One region of the Ruegeria sp. AG7 genome, then DNA from elsewhere that is predicted to be linked to it. Evidence: riboswitches for the same ligand, from Rfam matches in the RefSeq annotation. Region 1 holds a riboswitch; each other region holds the start of a gene.

Evidence for each region. A riboswitch is a leader RNA that binds a small molecule or an ion and turns the genes downstream of it on or off. The one in region 1 is predicted to bind cobalamin.
Region 2: another riboswitch for cobalamin. It lies ahead of ACR0BF_RS12735 (DUF1636 family protein); the one in region 1 lies ahead of ACR0BF_RS16540 (ABC transporter substrate-binding protein).
Region 3: another riboswitch for cobalamin. It lies ahead of ACR0BF_RS02920 (hypothetical protein); the one in region 1 lies ahead of ACR0BF_RS16540 (ABC transporter substrate-binding protein).
Region 4: another riboswitch for cobalamin. It lies ahead of ACR0BF_RS19300 (DUF4198 domain-containing protein); the one in region 1 lies ahead of ACR0BF_RS16540 (ABC transporter substrate-binding protein).

What each region holds. Positions count from the first base shown of each region.
Region 1 covers NZ_JBQFYP010000014.1:58,519-63,055, forward strand. The annotation lists gene ACR0BF_RS16540 (ABC transporter substrate-binding protein) at 1-865, opposite strand, end outside; cobalamin riboswitch at 1,019-1,210, opposite strand; gene ACR0BF_RS16545 (tetratricopeptide repeat protein) at 1,926-3,626, opposite strand; gene ACR0BF_RS16550 (tetratricopeptide repeat protein) at 3,976-4,537, opposite strand, start outside.
Region 2 covers NZ_JBQFYP010000008.1:126,013-130,549, reverse strand. The annotation lists gene cobN (cobaltochelatase subunit CobN) at 1-1,434, opposite strand, end outside; gene cobW (cobalamin biosynthesis protein CobW) at 1,438-2,493, opposite strand; gene ACR0BF_RS12735 (DUF1636 family protein) at 2,498-2,872, opposite strand; cobalamin riboswitch at 2,967-3,171, opposite strand; gene ACR0BF_RS12730 (NAD(P)-dependent oxidoreductase) at 3,274-4,269, shown strand; tRNA gene ACR0BF_RS12725 (tRNA-Cys) at 4,447-4,520, opposite strand.
Region 3 covers NZ_JBQFYP010000001.1:559,448-563,984, reverse strand. The annotation lists gene ACR0BF_RS02935 (YbaB/EbfC family nucleoid-associated protein) at 1-175, opposite strand, end outside; gene ACR0BF_RS02930 (DNA polymerase III subunit gamma/tau) at 367-2,130, opposite strand; gene ACR0BF_RS02925 (protein-tyrosine phosphatase family protein) at 2,303-2,815, shown strand; gene ACR0BF_RS02920 (hypothetical protein) at 2,807-3,214, opposite strand; cobalamin riboswitch at 3,306-3,524, opposite strand; gene ACR0BF_RS02915 (alpha/beta hydrolase family protein) at 3,658-4,515, shown strand.
Region 4 covers NZ_JBQFYP010000026.1:14,812-19,348, forward strand. The annotation lists gene ACR0BF_RS19290 (cobalt ABC transporter permease) at 1-373, opposite strand, end outside; gene cbiM (cobalt transporter CbiM) at 370-981, opposite strand; gene ACR0BF_RS19300 (DUF4198 domain-containing protein) at 988-1,773, opposite strand; cobalamin riboswitch at 1,906-2,104, opposite strand; gene ACR0BF_RS19305 (ROK family transcriptional regulator) at 2,226-3,416, opposite strand; gene ACR0BF_RS19310 (substrate-binding domain-containing protein) at 3,606-4,537, shown strand, end outside.

The DNA of each region.
Region 1 (4,537 bases):
GATCAGCGCGCAGGAACTCCAGCTTTTTCAGGTAGTCGTCCGCAGCAAAGCGACGGCGGTCCATCTTGGCAATCACGATCACTGTCGGGTTGGCCTTGGCAATGGTCTCCCAGCCAACTGTTGGCCATTCTTCATCCGTCTCGATGACGTTGCGGATGCCCAATGTGCTCATCATGTATCCCGGTGCGCCCTTCTGCCCGGCCACAAACGGATCGCTTTCCATTTCAGGAGATGAAAACCAGAATACGGCTGACACGTCGTCCAGTTTCACGGCTTGCGCCTTGGCGACGGCTGCGGCTTCGCGGGCCTTGTACTTGGCAACCAGGTCCGTGCCGCGTTCGGACACATCAAAGGCTGCCGCCAGTTCTTCGATACCCTGATACAGCGTATCGGTCGAGAACGCTTGCAGGCGGGTGCCATCGCCGCCGACCGTATTGTCTTTGCCGACGCAATCCGCAGGCATCACGTAAGTTGGAATACCCAGTTCGTGAAATTGCTCACGCGTGGCGACGATGCCCTCGGGTCCGACATGCCATTCATATTGCGCTGCGACCAGTCCCGGCCGCTTGGCAACAACGCTTTCAAAGCTGGGATCATTGTCTGCCAGACGCTCTACCTTGGCATTCACCTCGGCATATTCAGGCAGCACCTCGTTGAACCAGACCGAAGTTCCAAGAACCTGCTCGCCCAGACCCAGCGCATAAAGCACCTCGGTCGCGGCTTGGCCGACCGTGACTGACGACGTCACTGGCGCGTCAAACGTGACCGAGTGACCGCAGTTTTCGATGGTTAAGGGAAAGTTTCCTTCGGCGGCAGCGCTGGTAGCCAGCAAGGAAAGGCCAATCAGGCCAGTGCGTAGAAACATGACAATCGATCTCCATGTGTCAATGACCAGAGAACGGGTGAATGGGCATTTACCGAAGCAACAGACGCTTTTCTGCCTGCTGTGAGCGCAGAGTGGTACATAGCCCGCCCGGCGCGTTTCTTCGGCAACCTCCCCGGACAACCCCGCCCGGTGTGTTTCGGTTTCATACCGGCAGGTCTCCTGACTGACGGGTCTTTGTCTGTCCTGTCTTCCCAGACCGAAATGGCCCAGTGACGGAATGGACAGCGCTCGCCGCCTACAGTTGCGGGGGCAGTTCCGGTTGGCACCAAAAGGCACCTCGGATTCCCTCTTAGCCACATCGGGACCGGTAAAACGCGGGTACCTTAACACTTACTCTGCGGCAAGAAAAAACTCGGGGGTCTTTCCCATTTTCTCCCAAGGGCATGAACCTGCGCGTCTCAACATGGTGCTGACGTCAGACAAGCCGCTGAGAAGGCGCTACAATCCGCCCCGAGGACGTCGGTGTGTGATATATAGGAAAATCATGGCTGGGGTGGTAGGAATCCTTGCCGACCGATGAAACCTATGGGCTTTTCAGCGAAGCCCGAGAAACTGGGGCGGTTTCGGGGGCATTTTGCTGAGCTAAGCGACGGGCGGAATGGAGCGTCAGCGGGTCAGCACGGGCATTCGCTAAGCTCTGCGCCGGGCATTTTGACCGCTAGAACGACCGCTCACTGGCGCTTTGGGGATAGCTTACGAGACCGCCAACCTGGACCGCTGACGACTAGCCCGGGTGCTGACGGGGTTCGCTGGTGCTGGCGGTTCGGGGGCTTTGGTGGGGTGAGCGGAAGTTCAAGCCTAGTGCAGCGAATGGCTGCTGAGAGCCCAAAGTGCCAAATGCTGCGGAACGCATGAACTAGTAAGGTGGGCGGACACCGGCTATTCTCTGCGACCGCGAGAAACCCGAGTCGAAACGGCGAAAGCTGCCGTTCAGTCCGGGCTTCAAGATCATTTTCTGAACCGGACCTTCGCTGCGCCGGTTTCGAGCGTCTCACATGCGGACGAAGCAGTCATTGAGACAACAAACCGGCCAGCCAAGTTATTCGGGCACACCAGCTCGACGCAAGCCTTCAATCAGGTGCTCTAGATCATCTTTGTTTTTGTAGGGAAGCCTTTCAGAAATCTTCGACAGCGACTCGTCTGGCCGCAGCCTCAGATACTCTTCGGCATGCACTCGAGCAGCATCCAGGTTATCCAGCTTTGCATAGGCTGCCGCCAGTATCTGGTGCAAACCATCATGGTCCGGATATCGTGCCAGTCCCTGTTCAAGTGCTGCGATAGCGTCATCGTAACTCTGGGTGAGATAGAGCGCCGTCCCCAACACTTCGTAGTAGAAACCCATGGCGAATACCGGATTATACTGTAAGGCAAGCCGCGCCTCTTTGACCGCGTCTTCTGAGGCACCGGACGCAAGCAGGTAGTACCCGAGCGCGAAATGTGCATCAGCATTGCTGGGCTCCAACTCTACCGCTTTTTGTCCCTCTACCACGGACAACGAGTTTCGCCTCGTCCAACAATAGACGTCGCCAAGAACCATATGGGCTTTGGCTAACCCGGTATCCAACTTAACGGCTTGCTTGGCATGCTTCAGAGCAAGCTCAAGTGTCGCTTCAGGATCTGGGCTCCACCGAAATGCATCATGCACCAAAGCCCAGGCGAGCCCCGCGTATGCCGGAGCGTATGCTGCGTCGAGCTCGATTGCACGCTCGTAGAGTTCGCGCGCTCTTGCATTGTCAGCCTTGGTCGTAAGCGCATGAAACGCGTTGCCTTGCAGGACATAATCGTACGCCTGAAGGCTTTTGACTTCTTTTCGAAATGCCCGTTCTTGTTCCGCTCGAGTAAGCGTCACCGCCAACGTCGAGACAATGCTCTCGGTGATACGGTCCTGAAAGTCGAAGATTTCCGCCAGTTCTCCATCGAACCGGTCGGCCCACAGCTGGTTGGAGTTCTCCGTATCGATCAGCGTCGCGTTGACGCGAACTCGGCCGCCGCCCCGGCGCAAACTTCCCTCGAGTACGTACCGGACCCCAAGCTCTCGGGCTGCTTCCCCAGCGGAGTGAGGCCGTTTCTTGTAATCTCGGGTCGCGTTGCGAGCGATGACGACAAGCCCCGAAATCTTGGATAGATCGGTGGCGATGTCGTCAGCGACGCCCTCGGAAAAATATTCGTCCTCCCGGTCGTTCGACATGTTTTCGAATGGAAGGATCGCGATAGACGGTTTTTCCTGCTTTGCCTGAACCGGCCCTTTTGCAGGCCAACGGAAGACCCTGATCGGTTGCTCAATCCCCTTTATATCGTGCTCACCCGCGTCGACGAAACCGTCTGCCACCCGTTTCCCGACACTGTCATGAACAAGTGAGGAGATGCATATTCCATCGGGCTCAGCCAACGCTTCCAAGCGGGCGGCAATGTTCACGCCGTCACCGAAGATGTCATCACCATCGCCGATGATGTCACCCAAATTGATACCAATGCGCAATCTGATCCTACTTTTGGCTTCGACAATCCGACGCTGTATCTTCAGTGCCGCATCGACGGCATCGACCACACTGGAAAACTCGACAAGCGCTCCGTCACCCATCATCTTTACGATCCGGCCTCGACGGTCCGCGATAACGGGGTTGAATTCTTCACTCCAATACGCTTGCAAGGCCGCCAGAGTGCCTTCTTCATCCTCGCTCATCAAACGAGAATAGCCGACCACGTCTGCTATCAATATTGCTGCCAGCCGTCGCGCCATGTCCCGTCCTATTCGAACCCGAAGCTACCCAAACGAGTGGCGGAAAGCCATTGTTTAAGTGGTTTTGCGGCACGCGCCAGTGAATCACGCGGAAACTGTCTGCCGCAGTGGTCTCGGGTCCACGCCCGAGATCCCCGACACCGAGAGACCGCTTCGGGCTCGAAGCACTCGTTCGATGCAACTCTCACCAACAACCGCTTTGCGGACAATTCCGCCGTTAGCTACAACAAATTCCGATGACCGCTTTCGGCGTACATTAACACTACCAAGATATGTTCTCTTGTGTTGGCGGTAAAACACACATTACGCAAATGTGCCTGTTTCCAGCCATGGCTCGAAAAGGAATATCTTAAAACCGCCATCCCGCATCTGTTAAGGCTGAAATCACTTCGTCCGATAGATTTGGACTGGAATAAAATGCTGCTAGAACAAGATCTGGCCTGAACTCTGGCCACGACTGTTTCAGTTGATTCAAGGTTGCATGTGCGTCTTTGGCTTCGCCCAACCTTTGATAGGAAGCCGCCAAAAATACCAAAGACAGTGCACTGACGGGGTCACCATTGTCACTCGCAAATTTCAAGGACGCGATTGCTTCCCTAAACTCACCGATGTGAAAACTGGCAACCGCGTGAATGTTCCTGTGGGCAAACCGATGACTTCCCATCTCTCTGGGGTGGCTTGGGTCGCTGACGTCATACGCTTCTTCAAAGCGACCCATAACCAGTAGTATCACGCCGCGAAAGTCCAGAACGTTTCCGTCATTGGGTCGAAGCGACTGGGCGAGTGCTGAATAGTCCAATGCGCTGTCATAGTCGCCAGAAACGTAAGACACCCATGCCATTGCCGATTGGCTCCAGCCGTTTGAGGGCGCAATATCCACAGCTTTCTGTGCCATTTTTCCTGAATTCAGT
Region 2 (4,537 bases), on a different contig from region 1:
AGCCGTAAAGTGAAACGCGTCATGAGCGAAAATTGGGTCTTGCTCGGGATCGCCCCATACGGTGTGCAGATCGGTGCGCAGGGTCTCGGGCAATTCAGCGAGTGCACTCAGATAATCCTCAAGCGGCCACGATACCCGGGCGTCCAAGAGTGTGTCGGCAATCGGTTCGGCAGCCGTGATGTCGTAGCCTTCACCGTGAAGATCAGACAGCATCGCTTCGGCTGAGGCCAACGCGTCGAGACCGACCGCATGGGCCATCTGCCAGTCTTTGCCTGGATATGTGGACAGTACCAACGCGGGGATCTGGTCCGCCTTGGGTTTGTTATTCAGGGCGAGCCAGCCCGATACCCGGTCGATGATTGCCTCGATCCGGTCCGGCTCGGCCCGATGCGCAAAACGCGAGTATTCCAGATGCGGATCGCGCTTGCCCGGCTCTTTAAATGAGGCAACGCCTGCCGATATTCGCCCGTCCACTTCGGGCAATACCACATGCATGGCGAGGTCGGCGGGTGACAGGCCGCGTTCGGCCTCGGCCCAAGCCTTGCGTCGCGAGGTGGCGAGGGCGACCTGAAACACCGGCACATCCGCTGCGTCCAAAGGCGACGTGCCAGACGCGCCCTTACCTGAGAATGAAGTGGCGTTGATGATGGCCGATGGTCTCAGGGCAACGACCTGTTCCCTGAGCCAGTCGGCAGCGGCCGGGGCCTTGAGCGACGGGGCGAACAAACCCACCGCCTGGAGCCCGCGGGCGCGCAGGCTGCGGATCAGGGCCGCGACCGGAGCTGTGTCTGCTGATGTCAGATAAGCACGGTAGAAGGTTACGAGAATGCGTTTCGCATCGTTCTCGAACGCGGAATCCACCGGGATGACACCCTGTTCCGGGCACCACGCACCGCATTCGGGCAGGGTTTTCGCGCCCATCACCGGGCCGGCATAAAGCCCTGCTGCTAACGCCATCTGGGCCAATGCGGCCTGCGCGGCGACTTCTCCGCCGGTATCACACAGATGTGCCAGCCGCCGCAGGGTCGAGAGGGGCAGGGTCGAATACTCATCCAACCGAGTGTCTTCTCGCCCATCCGCCGGTAGAACGGCCAGCGCGATGCCTTTGGCCTGCGCCAGTGCCAGAACCTGTTGCAGCCCGTAAGACCAATAGGGCACGCCGCCGATCAGACGGATCAGGATGCCCTTTGCGCCTTCAAGTGTCTGTTCAACATAGGTGTCGACGGACAGGGGGTGTTTCAATGCAGCAAGATTGGCCAGCCGCATCGTGGGCATCCGCCCCTCAGGTCCGCCGCCGCGATGCCAGCCCTCCGCGAAAGCGCCCAGGTCACTGTCGGAAAAGGACAGTACAACCAGATCGGCCGGGCTTTGGCCCAGATCGGTTGGGGTCTCGGTTTCCTCGAGCCCGTGGCTTTCGCGAAAGACGACGTGCATGACTTACTCGGCAACCTCGGTCACACCCACTAGGATATCACGGATCTCAGCCTCTTTGATGTCGTCATGTTCGGCAATGACGACCAGGCGCGAGCGGCGCACCTCACCGGGTTCCCACGGGCGGTCGTATTGGTGACGAACCCGTGCGCCGACAGCCTGAACCAGCAGGCGCATCGGTTTGCCTGTGACGGCGGCATAGCCTTTGACGCGCAGGATATTAAGCTCAGTTGCCAGACGTTCAATCCTGGCAACCAGTTCCGCCGGGTCGGTCTGTTCCGGCAACTCGACGATGATGCTTTCGAAATCGTCATGCTCATGATCGTGATGGCCATCGTGATGTGACGGGCGCGCGTCCATGTCATCTTCGGCGGCAGCCTCAAGGCCAAGCACGACGCGTACGTCGACGACACCCTCGGCAACCTCGACGACAGGAAGCGGGCGCGGCGCCTCAGCGGCGATGATCTGTTTAGCTTTCGCGACACCTTCGGGACCTGCCAGATCGGGCTTGGTCAGCAGGATGATATCCGCGCACGAGATCTGATCCTCGAACACCTCGGACAAGGGTGTTTCGTGGTCGATCGAGTCATCAGCCAGCCGTTGGGCATCCACCGCTTCAACGTTCGGAGCAAAGCGACCGGCGGCCACGGCCTCGGCATCGGCCAGCGCAATAACGCCATCAACGGTAATTTTCGAACGGATATCAGGCCACTCAAACGCTTTCAGCAGCGGTTTGGGCAGTGCAAGGCCGGATGTTTCGATCAAAATGTGATCCGGGCGCGGTTCCAGCGCCATCAGCGCCTCGATGGTCGGGATGAAATCGTCGGCCACGGTGCAGCAGATGCAGCCGTTTGCCAGTTCCATGATGTTTTCCGCAGGGCATTCCGGAATCGCGCAGGACTTCAGGATGTCGCCATCAACACCCACATCGCCAAACTCGTTAACAACAATCGCAAGGCGCTTGCCCTGCGGGTTCTGCATCAGATGGCGCACCAGCGTGGTTTTGCCCGAGCCCAGAAAGCCGGTGATCACAGTGACGGGGAGTTTTTCAAGGTTCGACATGATCTCAGGCTCCAATCGGGGGAATGCGCGAGGCGCAGTTTTTGCGGAAATGTTCAGGACGGTCGCGCCATTTCACCAGACCATCGCCTGTGGCCAGATACTTAGTCGCGCCATCGATGATGACATCGACGTGATCGATTTCGTTCAGATTCTCGTAAACAAAGGTCCAGCGATCCGGCCCGCCCCGAAGAACGATGGAACAGCCCTGATCACAGTTCGAAAGGCATTCGACCTGTTTCAGAGTGATACCATCCGGCAGGACAGCCTGTTCCAGGGCCTTGTGCAACAATGTGCCGGGACGCTCAGCGTCATCCTCGACGGGCAGACCCCGGCGGCAAGTCGTGCAGACCAGTAGCTCTACCGGTTCGTTCTCGGTCATGTCTCTCATCCCCCCAAATCCTCTTCGCGGGGGACGGGGTTTCATGCGGGCACCACGTCTGCACATGGACCCGACACCGGAACACCCCGCCCGGTTTCAACTTCGGGTGTTGGCAGGTCTCCCGGCTTGCGGATGCCAGAGCGGTCGCTCTGTCGGATGTCCCGCCTTCCCGGCACAGGCCAGTGGCATTGGGCATCCTCTCCGGTCACGGTCGCGGGGGCGGCTGCGTTTGGCGGATGAACCGTTGACGCATTCCCTTTTCATCGGCTGTCGCCGACACCAACGACAGGGACATGCGGCACCGCTGACCCGCTTGTCAAGCGGTTCGCGCGCAACAAATAAGCCAAGGAGAAAAAAGCGACCTGTAGGCGTCGTTCGGCGGCATGAAGAATGTGTTCGGTATGTGGTCGCATGACGGGAAAACGACGAACTTGGAGATGCGTCATATGAAAGTGGGATTTATCGGTCTGGGTAACGTAGGCGGCAAGCTTTCGGGATCCCTTTTGCGCAACGGCATTGATCTGACTGTGCATGACCTGAACGCGGATCTGGTGGCCGAGTTTGTCGCCAAAGGTGCAAAGGCGGCTGAGGGGCCCGCCCAGTTGATGCGCGATTGCGATGCGGTGATCACCTGTCTGCCGTCTCCGGCAGCATCGGACGCAGTCATGCAGGAGATGTTGCCCGAAGTGGGCCCCGGTAAGATCTGGATGGAGATGTCGACCACCGACGAGGCCGAAGTCAAACGCCTGGGTGCCGAAGTCATATCGCGCGGCGGTGCGGCCGTCGATTGCCCGGTTTCTGGCGGGTGCCACCGTGCCGCGACAGGCAATATCTCGATCTTTGCGGGCTGTGACCGGGAAACGTTTGAACGAATTCTGCCGTTCCTGACGACAATGGGTCGTCGGGTTTTGCACACCGGCGAACTGGGCTCGGCCTCGGTGCTGAAAGTGATGACCAATTATCTTGCCACCGCCAACCTGATCACCTGCGCCGAAGCACTGGTTACGGCAAAGGCTGCGGGGATGGATCTGAACACGACCTATGAGGCGATCAAAATCTCGTCCGGCACGTCCTTCGTGCACGAAACCGAAAGTCAGGTCATCTTGAACGGGTCGCGCGATATTTCCTTCACCATGGATCTGGTGAAGAAGGATATCGGTCTGTTTCAGGAGGTCGCCGACCGCGCCGGGGTGCCGCTGGAAATAAACCCGGTGATGATCAACATCTTTAACGATGGTATCGCACGCTATGGCGAACGCGAGCTTTCACCAAATATTATCAAGCGGCTGGAAGAGGCAACCGGCCTGGATATCACCGCCCCGGGCTTCCCTGCCGAAATGACGGATGATGAGCCGGAGGAGCCGGGATACGAGGTTGTGCCACAAGGGCGCGCCTGAACGTAAAGCACATACCAGACAAAATCTCGCCCCTTGAACGAGCAGGGGTAGGCAGGTGTTCCGAAAAACACGCCATATCTGGCCCGCAATTCGACAGAATCGCGGGCCTTGAACGTCTTGAAATACCGAGCGTCGCACGCGTGTACTGCGGGGTTAAGTCAGCGATTTGGATGTTGTTGGAGGCGAGTACCGGAATCGAACCGGTGTACACGGATTTGCAATCCGCTGCGTCACCACTCCGCCAACTCGCCTTTTCAAGTAAAATCAA
Region 3 (4,537 bases), on a different contig from region 1:
GTTCACCCTTGGCTGTGGCCGTTGCCTTGACCAGCCCCGCACCGGATTCGCCGACAACCATCATGTTGTTCAGCTCTTCCTGCATTTCGGTCATCTTGGTTTGCAGGTCTTGTGCGGATTTCATCATCTTGGCCATGTCGCCCAGTCCGCCAAGCCCGCCGAGTCCTTTCAGCATCAGTCGTCTCCTGTGTTTCTGTTTGGTTCTAAATACGGACCGCAGGCAGGCGGCACAAGAGGTCTCCCGCCTGTCCAGATCAGAGCGTCGCCGGCCGATAATTTATGCGCCCGCATTCCCTCCCTCAGTTGCAACGTGGAAGGGCGTGAGTATGTCAGGTTTCCTGAAACTTGGACCCACGGGCCTGGGGGCTAATCCTCTTCGAAGGGGTCCCATTCATCTTCGACTTCGGGAAGGGCCTCGGTCTCAACCTTGGCGGCGCGCTGTTCAGGTGTTTCGATCCGAATGATCTTTGCCTTGGGGAATTGCGTCAGAACGGCCTGAACCAGCGGGTGCTCTTCGGCCTCGGCTTTCAGGGCCAGTTCGGCCCGGTCCCGCACTTCCGCGATGGTCGCCGCATCCCCGTCCGAGACAATGGAGACGGCCCAACGATTGCCAGTCCAGCGTTGCAGGGCAGAGCCCAATCGCGACGCCAGATCCGACGGTGCCTGAGGCGTCGGGGTGAATTCGATCCGGCCGGGCTGGTACGACACAAGGCGCATGCCGCTTTCCACCTCGACAAGCAGTTTCACATCGCGGTTTGTGCGGATCAGTTCCACCACATGCCCGAAGGTTGGATAGCGGGCCAGGGCCGTCTGGGCATCCTGCGCCAGCGCGGCAACCGGTGCGCCACCCGCGCCGCGCGGGGGCGATGTATAGGCAGGCGGCGGGGTCGCGTTGGATTGCGTTGCCACCGGGGCCTGCCGGGACATTGACATGCCCCCGCCCGGCCCGCCGGGGGGCGGAGGCGGGCTGTCTTGCAGCCGTTTGATCAGTTCTTCGGGGCTGGGCAAATCGGCGACATGTGTCAGTCGGATAACGGCCATTTCGGCGGCCATCATCGCGTTGGGCGCCGCAGAGACTTCCTCCAGCGCCTTCAGCAGCATCTGCCACATCCGGGTCAGAACCCGCATCGGCAAAGCCTCGGCCATGTGCTGGCCCCGTGTGCGTTCGTCGGGGGAAACCGTCGGGTCTTCGGCCGCGTCGGGTGTGATCTTTACGACGGACACCCAATGCGTGATTTCGGCCAGATCGCGCAGCACAGCCAGAGGGTCTGCGCCTTCCGCATATTGCCCGCTCAGTTCAGTGAGCGCCCCTGCCGCGTCACCGCGCAGGATCATGTCCATCAGGTCCAGAACACGACCTCGATCCGCCAGACCCAGCATCGCACGGACCTGATCTGCCGTCGTCTCACCGGCCCCGTGCGAGATTGCCTGATCGAGCAATGAGGTCGCGTCGCGGGCCGACCCTTCTGCAGCGCGGGTGATCAGCGCCAGTGCGTCGTCGGCAATCTGCGCGCCCTCGGCCCCGGCGATCTTGCGCAGCAGACCGATCATGTCTTCGGGCTCAATCCGGCGCAGGTCAAAGCGCTGACACCGCGACAGAACCGTGACCGGCACTTTGCGAATCTCGGTGGTCGCGAAGATGAACTTCACATGTGCGGGCGGTTCCTCGAGCGTCTTGAGCAGCGCGTTGAATGCGCTGGTCGAGAGCATGTGAACCTCGTCGATGATGTAGATCTTGTAGCGCGCGCTGGCTGCGCGATAGCGGACACTGTCGATGATCTCGCGGATATCGTTGACGCCGGTACGGCTGGCGGCATCCATTTCCATCACATCGACATGGCGGCCTTCCATGATCGCGATGCAATGCTCGCACTGACCGCAAGGCTCTGTTGTCGGCCCTCCGGTTCCATCCGGTCCGATGCAGTTCATGCCCTTGGCGATGATCCGTGCCGTGGTGGTTTTACCCGTTCCGCGAATGCCGGTCATGACAAAGGCCTGCGCAATCCGGTCGGCCTCAAAAGCGTTTTTCAGGGTGCGCACCATGGCGTCCTGACCCACCAAGTCGGCAAAGGTTTCCGGGCGGTATTTGCGGGCGAGAACCTGATAGGCGGGGCTGGGCGTGTCTGTCATGTCTACTCGCTCGGATTCGGTGCTTCGGCACAGCGTAGTGGCGGCGGCAGTCCGCGTCCACTGTGGGGCGAGATGATTTTTTGTTTCAGAAACGGACTGGTTTCCAACTAAACTGGACCAGCGGATTTAATGACTCATTTTGTAAAGAGTACCTTGGGGGAGGACGCACTTCATGTCGCAGCTGGTCATTTTTGCTCTGCAGGTCGGAGGCGGAACGCTTGCCCTTACTTCAATGCCAGGGCGTGGCGGGGATTACGCCACCGATCTGGATACGATTGCGGCGTGGAAACCGGGCCTTGTGATTTCAATGACGACGGATGTCGAAATGCTTCAGGATGGCGCGCAGCATTTTGGCAGTGACATCCAAAGCCGGGCCAGCCGGTGGGTTCACCTGCCGATCGAAGATTTTGGAGCACCGACGCAAGCGGTTCGGAAGGCCTGGCCAGAGGTCAGCGCCACGGCCCGACACGCACTGTCGGGCGGTGGCCGGGTCCTTGTACACTGCCGTGGGGGGTGCGGCAGGTCCGGGATGATTGTTCTGCGACTGATGGTTGAATGCGGTGAACGCGCCAGCGACGCACTGGACCGCTTGCGGGCCGTGCGCCCCTGCGCTGTCGAAACCGATGCGCAGCTGGCCTGGGCGTCCCGGATCACCCCGGCACAGGTGGAAGTGGGATCAAGCTGAAAGCTGCTGTGGCGCGTAGCCGGTTTTTTGGGGGCGGATCGTTGAAACCTCGATCATGGCGCAAGGCAGGTTCGCGATGGTGCCCGAGGGCAGCGTGCTGAATGTAGGTCCAAAGATCAAATCAGCATAGGCATCCAGATCCCGAGTTGCCGTGTCAGGGTGTGTTCCACAGAAAATGCGAACGCTGTCGGATCGCGCTCTGATCGTTGCCATGCACCCTTCTGCGCAATGTGACAGCGCGCTGCTGCCTTCAAATTCGAAATCCTCGCTGGTGGCCGAAACCGCCTGCGCCATGGCTTCCGAAATCGAGCGGGCCAGTCGCGCCAAAGCCGGGCAGGTTTTCCCTGTCCGCTGGCACACCGTTGCGCTGTATTCGTGTGATTTTGTCTTCCAGATCATCCTGCGCCCTCCGCGCGTGGTGGGCTGGAATATTGGGGCAGGTGGGACAGCATTTCGCCGTCAGGACCTGCCCGGACACCCCGCCCGAGTTTCGGTTTCAGTTCCGATGGCAGGTCTCCTGACTTGCGGGTCATTGCTCTGCCGACCTTCCCAGCCCATAGGCCAGTGGTATTTCGGCATTGCTTACCGCTTACAGTTGCGGGGGCAGTCGCGGACTTGGTTGATGTCTGTGTGACCAGACAAACCGCACCGTGTTCCCTTTTCATCCCGACCTCTTGTAGGGGCCGGAAACCATCACACAACCGCTAGCGTCTGATCGCGTTCCGAGTCAAGCCGATCTTTAGGCCGGACGTTTGGTCATGCTGGATGCGGATTATGTTCCGGCCTAGTGTCGTCGGCATTGAAGGCAGGCAAACCGATTGTTTCAGTGAAAGCCGGGGATCATGTTGGATACGGAACAGACGGTGTTGATCGAAGATTTCAGCTTTCCGTCAGGGTCCGTGACCTTGTCGGCGCGGTTGTACCGGCCTGTGGGTGAGCCGGAAACCGTTGTTGTGCTGAACAGTGCTACAGGTGTGCCGCGTGACTATTATCGCCATTTTGCGCGATGGCTGGCTACCAAGCGGGGGGTGGCTTGCCTGACCTATGACTATCGGGACTACGGGCTTTCGTTGGTCGGCCGCCTGAAAGACGCGCGTGCTACAATGGCGGATTGGGCATTGATCGATATGCCGGCGGCACGGGCCGAGATGCGCAGGCGGTTTCCAAAGGCGCAGCACTGGACCATCGGCCATTCGGTCGGTGCGATGCTGGGGCCGGTGCAGCCGGATATCAACCAGATTGACCGTATGATCTGTGTGTGTTCGGGGCTGGTGACTTTGAATGATCACCCATGGCCCTATCGGGGGCTGGCGGGGCTGTTCTGGTATGGCCATGCACCGCTGATGGTGCGGGCGCTTGGCTATCTGCCTGGCAAAGCAATCGGGTTTGGCTCGGACCTGCCCGCCTCGGTCTACTGGCAATGGCGCAAATGGTGCACAGCTCCTCTTAGCTACGTTCCCGAGATCGGGCAGAATTTGCCTGATGCGCATTGGGGCAGTTCTGGAACAGCTGTGGATCTGTTCACGTTCGAAGACGACCAGATGGTTCCGCCCGAGGCGGTTTGGCGCCTTGCCGATCTGTATGGCCCCGGGGCCAGACGCCACCTTCTGAAGCCTGCCGAATTTGGGCTGCCGGAGATTGGTCACATAGGCGCATTTGCCCGGCGCAATGCAGCGGTCTGGCCGCGCCTGATCGCCTGATCAGACGCGACGCAGGTTTTCC
Region 4 (4,537 bases), on a different contig from region 1:
CCGCTGTCTGGGCAGGTGCGTTTGTTGGCGGGGTATCAGGTTCCGCTTCAACGCCCATGATCCGGGCGACATCCGCAGCGGGCATGGTGACCTCGGCCACATGTCCGGCACCAAGGTTTGCAAAGAATGTATGGGCCACCGGCGCGTTTGGCGTGTAGATAAAGAACCCATCTGCATCTGTTACGATACGGCCCAGCTCGGCTCCGTCCGGGCCGTTGACGATGACCTCGGTATCGCTTGCCATGTCGCCGTTGGAAAAGCCGATTTCGCCTTCGATGGCGTCACCGGATTTAAACACTCCGGCTATGACCTTATGCGCTAAGGCAGGTAGGGGTGCGCAGCACAGCGCCAGAACGATTGCCAGATACCTCATGCGACCGCTCGTTTGACAAACAGCTCGGGCTTGACCTTGCGCGCCAGCAAAACCGCGAACCCGGTCAGGATCGCCTCAATCGCCATGACAGGAATATGTGCAAAGAAAACAAGCTTGGCCGCAGGCAGGAAGGCATCCCCGGACAAGGCCAGTGAAAACGCAACCATGCCGGTTGTGGCGGCAGTGGCAAAGGCACCGCCGACCCCGCCCCATATCGCACCTTGCAGCGGTGAGCCGTGGGCGATCAGGCGGCTAAAGATCAGTCCGGCCAGAACCGCGGGCAACGCGATGTTCAGGGTGTTGATCCCCAATACCGTCAACCCGCCAAAGCCAAAGAAGACGGCTTGCAGCAAAAGCCCGACGAACAGGGCCGGGAATGCGGCCCACCCCAGCAAAAGCCCGGCCATACCGTTGAGGATCAGGTGCACCGACGACGGACCAATAGGAACATGGATCAGCGATGCCACGAAAAAGCTGGCTGACACCACCCCCGCAGTGGGGATGCGATCAAGATCCAGCGACCTGAGGCCCATGGCAATTCCACCCGCCGCAGCGACGGCACCGCCGATCACAACCGGGTTGGACAAGGCTCCGTCAACGATATGCATCTACGGTTACTCCAAATCCCAGGCGCGGATCCAGATGACCGCGTCCTGGCTGAGTTCTTTGCCATTGTGTTCGGTCACGGGACCGGCGCCGAGCGCTGCAAAACCCCAATATCCGGCTTTTGGAACGCCGAATGTGAAATACCCGTTATCATCCGAAGTTGCGACCAATGCACCACCCGGCAACGGCGAGACGGTCGGGGCCGAAGCAGCCGTGCTTTCCATGTCCGGTTCTGCGGCCATGTACTCGATCTCGATCTCGGCACCCGCAACCGGTTGGCCTTCTGCCATAACTCGACCCGTAAAGGTCGAACCCGCGATGATGTTGGTCGGTTTGTTGAGCGGGATGATCTCAACCGGCAAGCCCACCGGGTTCATCCAGTCGGTCGGCAATTCGTTGCGGTTCAGGAATGCCTTGGCGATCTGCTGGATATAGATATCCTCAGACCCCTCGTAATAGGGCTGGGGAACTGTCACCAGCACATAGTCGCCCGACCGTTTGACCGGAACATAACCCTTGAATGCCGCGCCTTCGTTTTCCCCACCGGTGAAACGCACGGGTTCCAGAGTGTCCAGCAGGTCGGTTTTCTGACCGTTGTGGATCACGTAGAATTCCTGCGGCTTGTCCAGATCCATGACATGCCCGTTCGAGAACGGATGCCAGAAGATCAGCTTGACCGGAACATTCCCCGGTGCGTCGATCATGGTGTCAGAGGTGTATTCCAGCAGGAAATGCGCATTTGCCATCGCTGGAAGCGCCATCGCCACAGCGGCCGCAGAAAGCAGCTTGGTCATCAATAGTCGTCCTTGTCCCATCGTACCAACCCCGGTACGAGATGCGTTTTGACTGCGGGGACGTCCAAGCCGAGCTGCTTTTTCAAGCATCCTGCTCCGACGCACATCCCGTCGCCGATTAGGAGTGCCCTTGTCAAAGGCACATGTCCGGCAGGTATCCTGACTTGCGGGTCAAAGCGTTGGGCTGGCCTTCCCGGATTAACTCCAGTGGCACTTCAGCCCTGCTCGCCGCTTACAGTTGCGGGTGCAGTTGCGGAATTGGGCCAAAGCCCGCACCGCATTCCCTATTGATTCCAGAGCACGCCCCGGAACCGGACATGCCGAGCGGCTTGCCAGACTTCTTCGGCATCCGTCAACGATCAATTGCGCTGGCTGTCAAAAAGTTCAGCGGGCAATGCCCTTTTTCCGGTTGATCCGCTTTGGATACAGGTCGGGGTTTTTCGGGGATGAACCTACCCCTCGAGCAGGTATCTTTCCGACAATGGCAAACTGGCCGCCCCCAATGACCGGGCATCCGGGCCCGCCGCCCCTGCCAGCACCAAGGGCCGTTCAAGCCCGGTCAGGTTCATATGGGATAGTTTGAGCTCAACCCTTTCCACCAGCCGCGCCTTGATATCAGCAGGCATCCAGCCATCAATCTTGACACATTCGAAATCGATCAGGCTGCAAGAAGAGACGATGGCATGGGCGATTCCGTGCGCCGCCTGGTTCAGCCAATTCTCAAGGTGGGTTTCCGGTACGTCCCAATGCCGTGTCGTTTCCCAGATTGAGCCGGCTGTTTCGGCATTCCCACCAACTGCGCGCTCCAGCACATAAAGACTGGCGACATCTATCAATGGTTTCACTCCGCCTGCGTCGTCCGGCACAGGCAATGGACCAAGCGCACCGGCATTTCCCCGCCCTGAAAAGATGGAGCCGTTCAGAACCACCCCGCCCCCGATGAAGAAGCCGACATAGAAATACAGGAAATCTCGTGGGCCTTCTGCAGGGCCAAACACCAGCTCGGCACCGCAGGCCGCGGTTGCGTCGTTCTGCAAAAATACCGGCACGTCATAGCTTGCGGCTAGCGCGCCTTTCAGGTCCGCGTCACGCCACGGATCCATTTTTTCCTGAGGAACCTGCAATGTTTGTGCCCAGTCCCAAAGGTAGAACGGCATGGCAATCCCAAGGCCCGCGATTCTGCTGCGCGCCTCGGGCGACATTGACGCCATCACTTTGTCGAGGCTTTCTGTGGAAAAGCTCAATGTCGCCTCGGGCGTCGGAAAATCATAGGTCCGCCGTTCGCGGTGCCTGACGTTGCCAAGAAAATCCGTCAGCACCAGTTCGGTACTACGCCGCCCGACTTTGAGCCCAAAGAAATACGCGCCGTCCGGGTTCAGGCGCATGGGAACCGATGGCTGCCCAACTTTTCCCCGGATCGGTTCGCCCCGCAACAGCAACCCATCGTTCTCCAACTGGCGCATGATGACCGAGACCGTCTGCGCCGACAGGCCGGTCATGCGCGCGATTTCAGATTTTGCGAGGGCCTGATGGCGCCGGACCAGTGACAGGACAAGCCGTTCATTTCGGGCCCGCATTCCACTTTGGTTGGTGCCGCGCATGTCTGGCTCGCGTACGCCAGTAGTATTGCCCTGAGAGTTCATTGCAGACACGGCCATCCCCTTCATGACGACAATGTAAAAACCCTTCCTTTCTGTCAATAATAAATAAGAGTGATTTATTTATTGACTCGAAATTCGAATCTTGTGATGGTTTTCACGTTCGATCGGGCCGGTTTTCGCCCGATCAAACGTATGCCCGGACGGGCATTGGGAAAACTGGGAGGACTACCGATGAAACTTGCGAAACTTGCAGGCGCAACGGCGCTGGCGGTTACGGCCATGGCAAGCAGTGCAATGGCCGAAGGTGAAACCGTTTGCCTGATCACCAAGACGGATACCAACCCTTTCTTTGTTAAAATGAGAGAGGGTGCCACGGCTAAAGCCGAAGAGCTTGGCATGAAGCTGAAAGCCTTTGCCGGCAAAGTCGACGGAGACCACGAAACTCAGGTTCAGGCCATTGAAACCTGCATTCTGGATGGCGCAAAGGGTATCCTGCTGACCGCGTCGGATACGTCGTCTATCGTTCCAGCGGTGCAGCAGGCCCGCGATGCCGGGCTGCTGGTGATTGCGCTGGACACCCCACTTGAGCCTATCGACTCGGCCGACGCGACCTTTGCCACGGACAATTTCCTTGCGGGGCTTCTGATCGGACAATGGGCAAAAGCCACGCTGGGAGATGCGGCAAATGACGCCAAAATCGCCACGTTGGACCTTGCGGTCAGCCAGCCCACTGTGGATGTGCTTCGCAATCAGGGGTTCCTGCAGGGGTTCGGTGTTGATCTGGCCGATCCGAACGTGATTGGCGATGAAAACGACCCGCGTCTTGTTGGTAGCGATGTCACCGCTGGCAACGAAGAAGGCGGTCGTCGCGCCATGGAGAACCTGCTGGCCAAAGACCCGACGATCAACGTGGTGCACACCATCAACGAACCGGCGGCAGCGGGCGCTTATGAAGCGCTTAAGGCTATCGGGCGCGAAAATGACGTGTTGATCGTTTCCGTCGATGGCGGCTGCCCTGGCGTGCAGAACGTGGCGGACGGCGTCATCGGTGCAACATCACAGCAATACCCGCTGCTGATGGCATCGCTGGGCGTTGAGGCCGTCAAAAAATGGGCGGACGAAGGCGTGAAGCCCGAGAACACACCCGGTAAGGACTTTTTTGA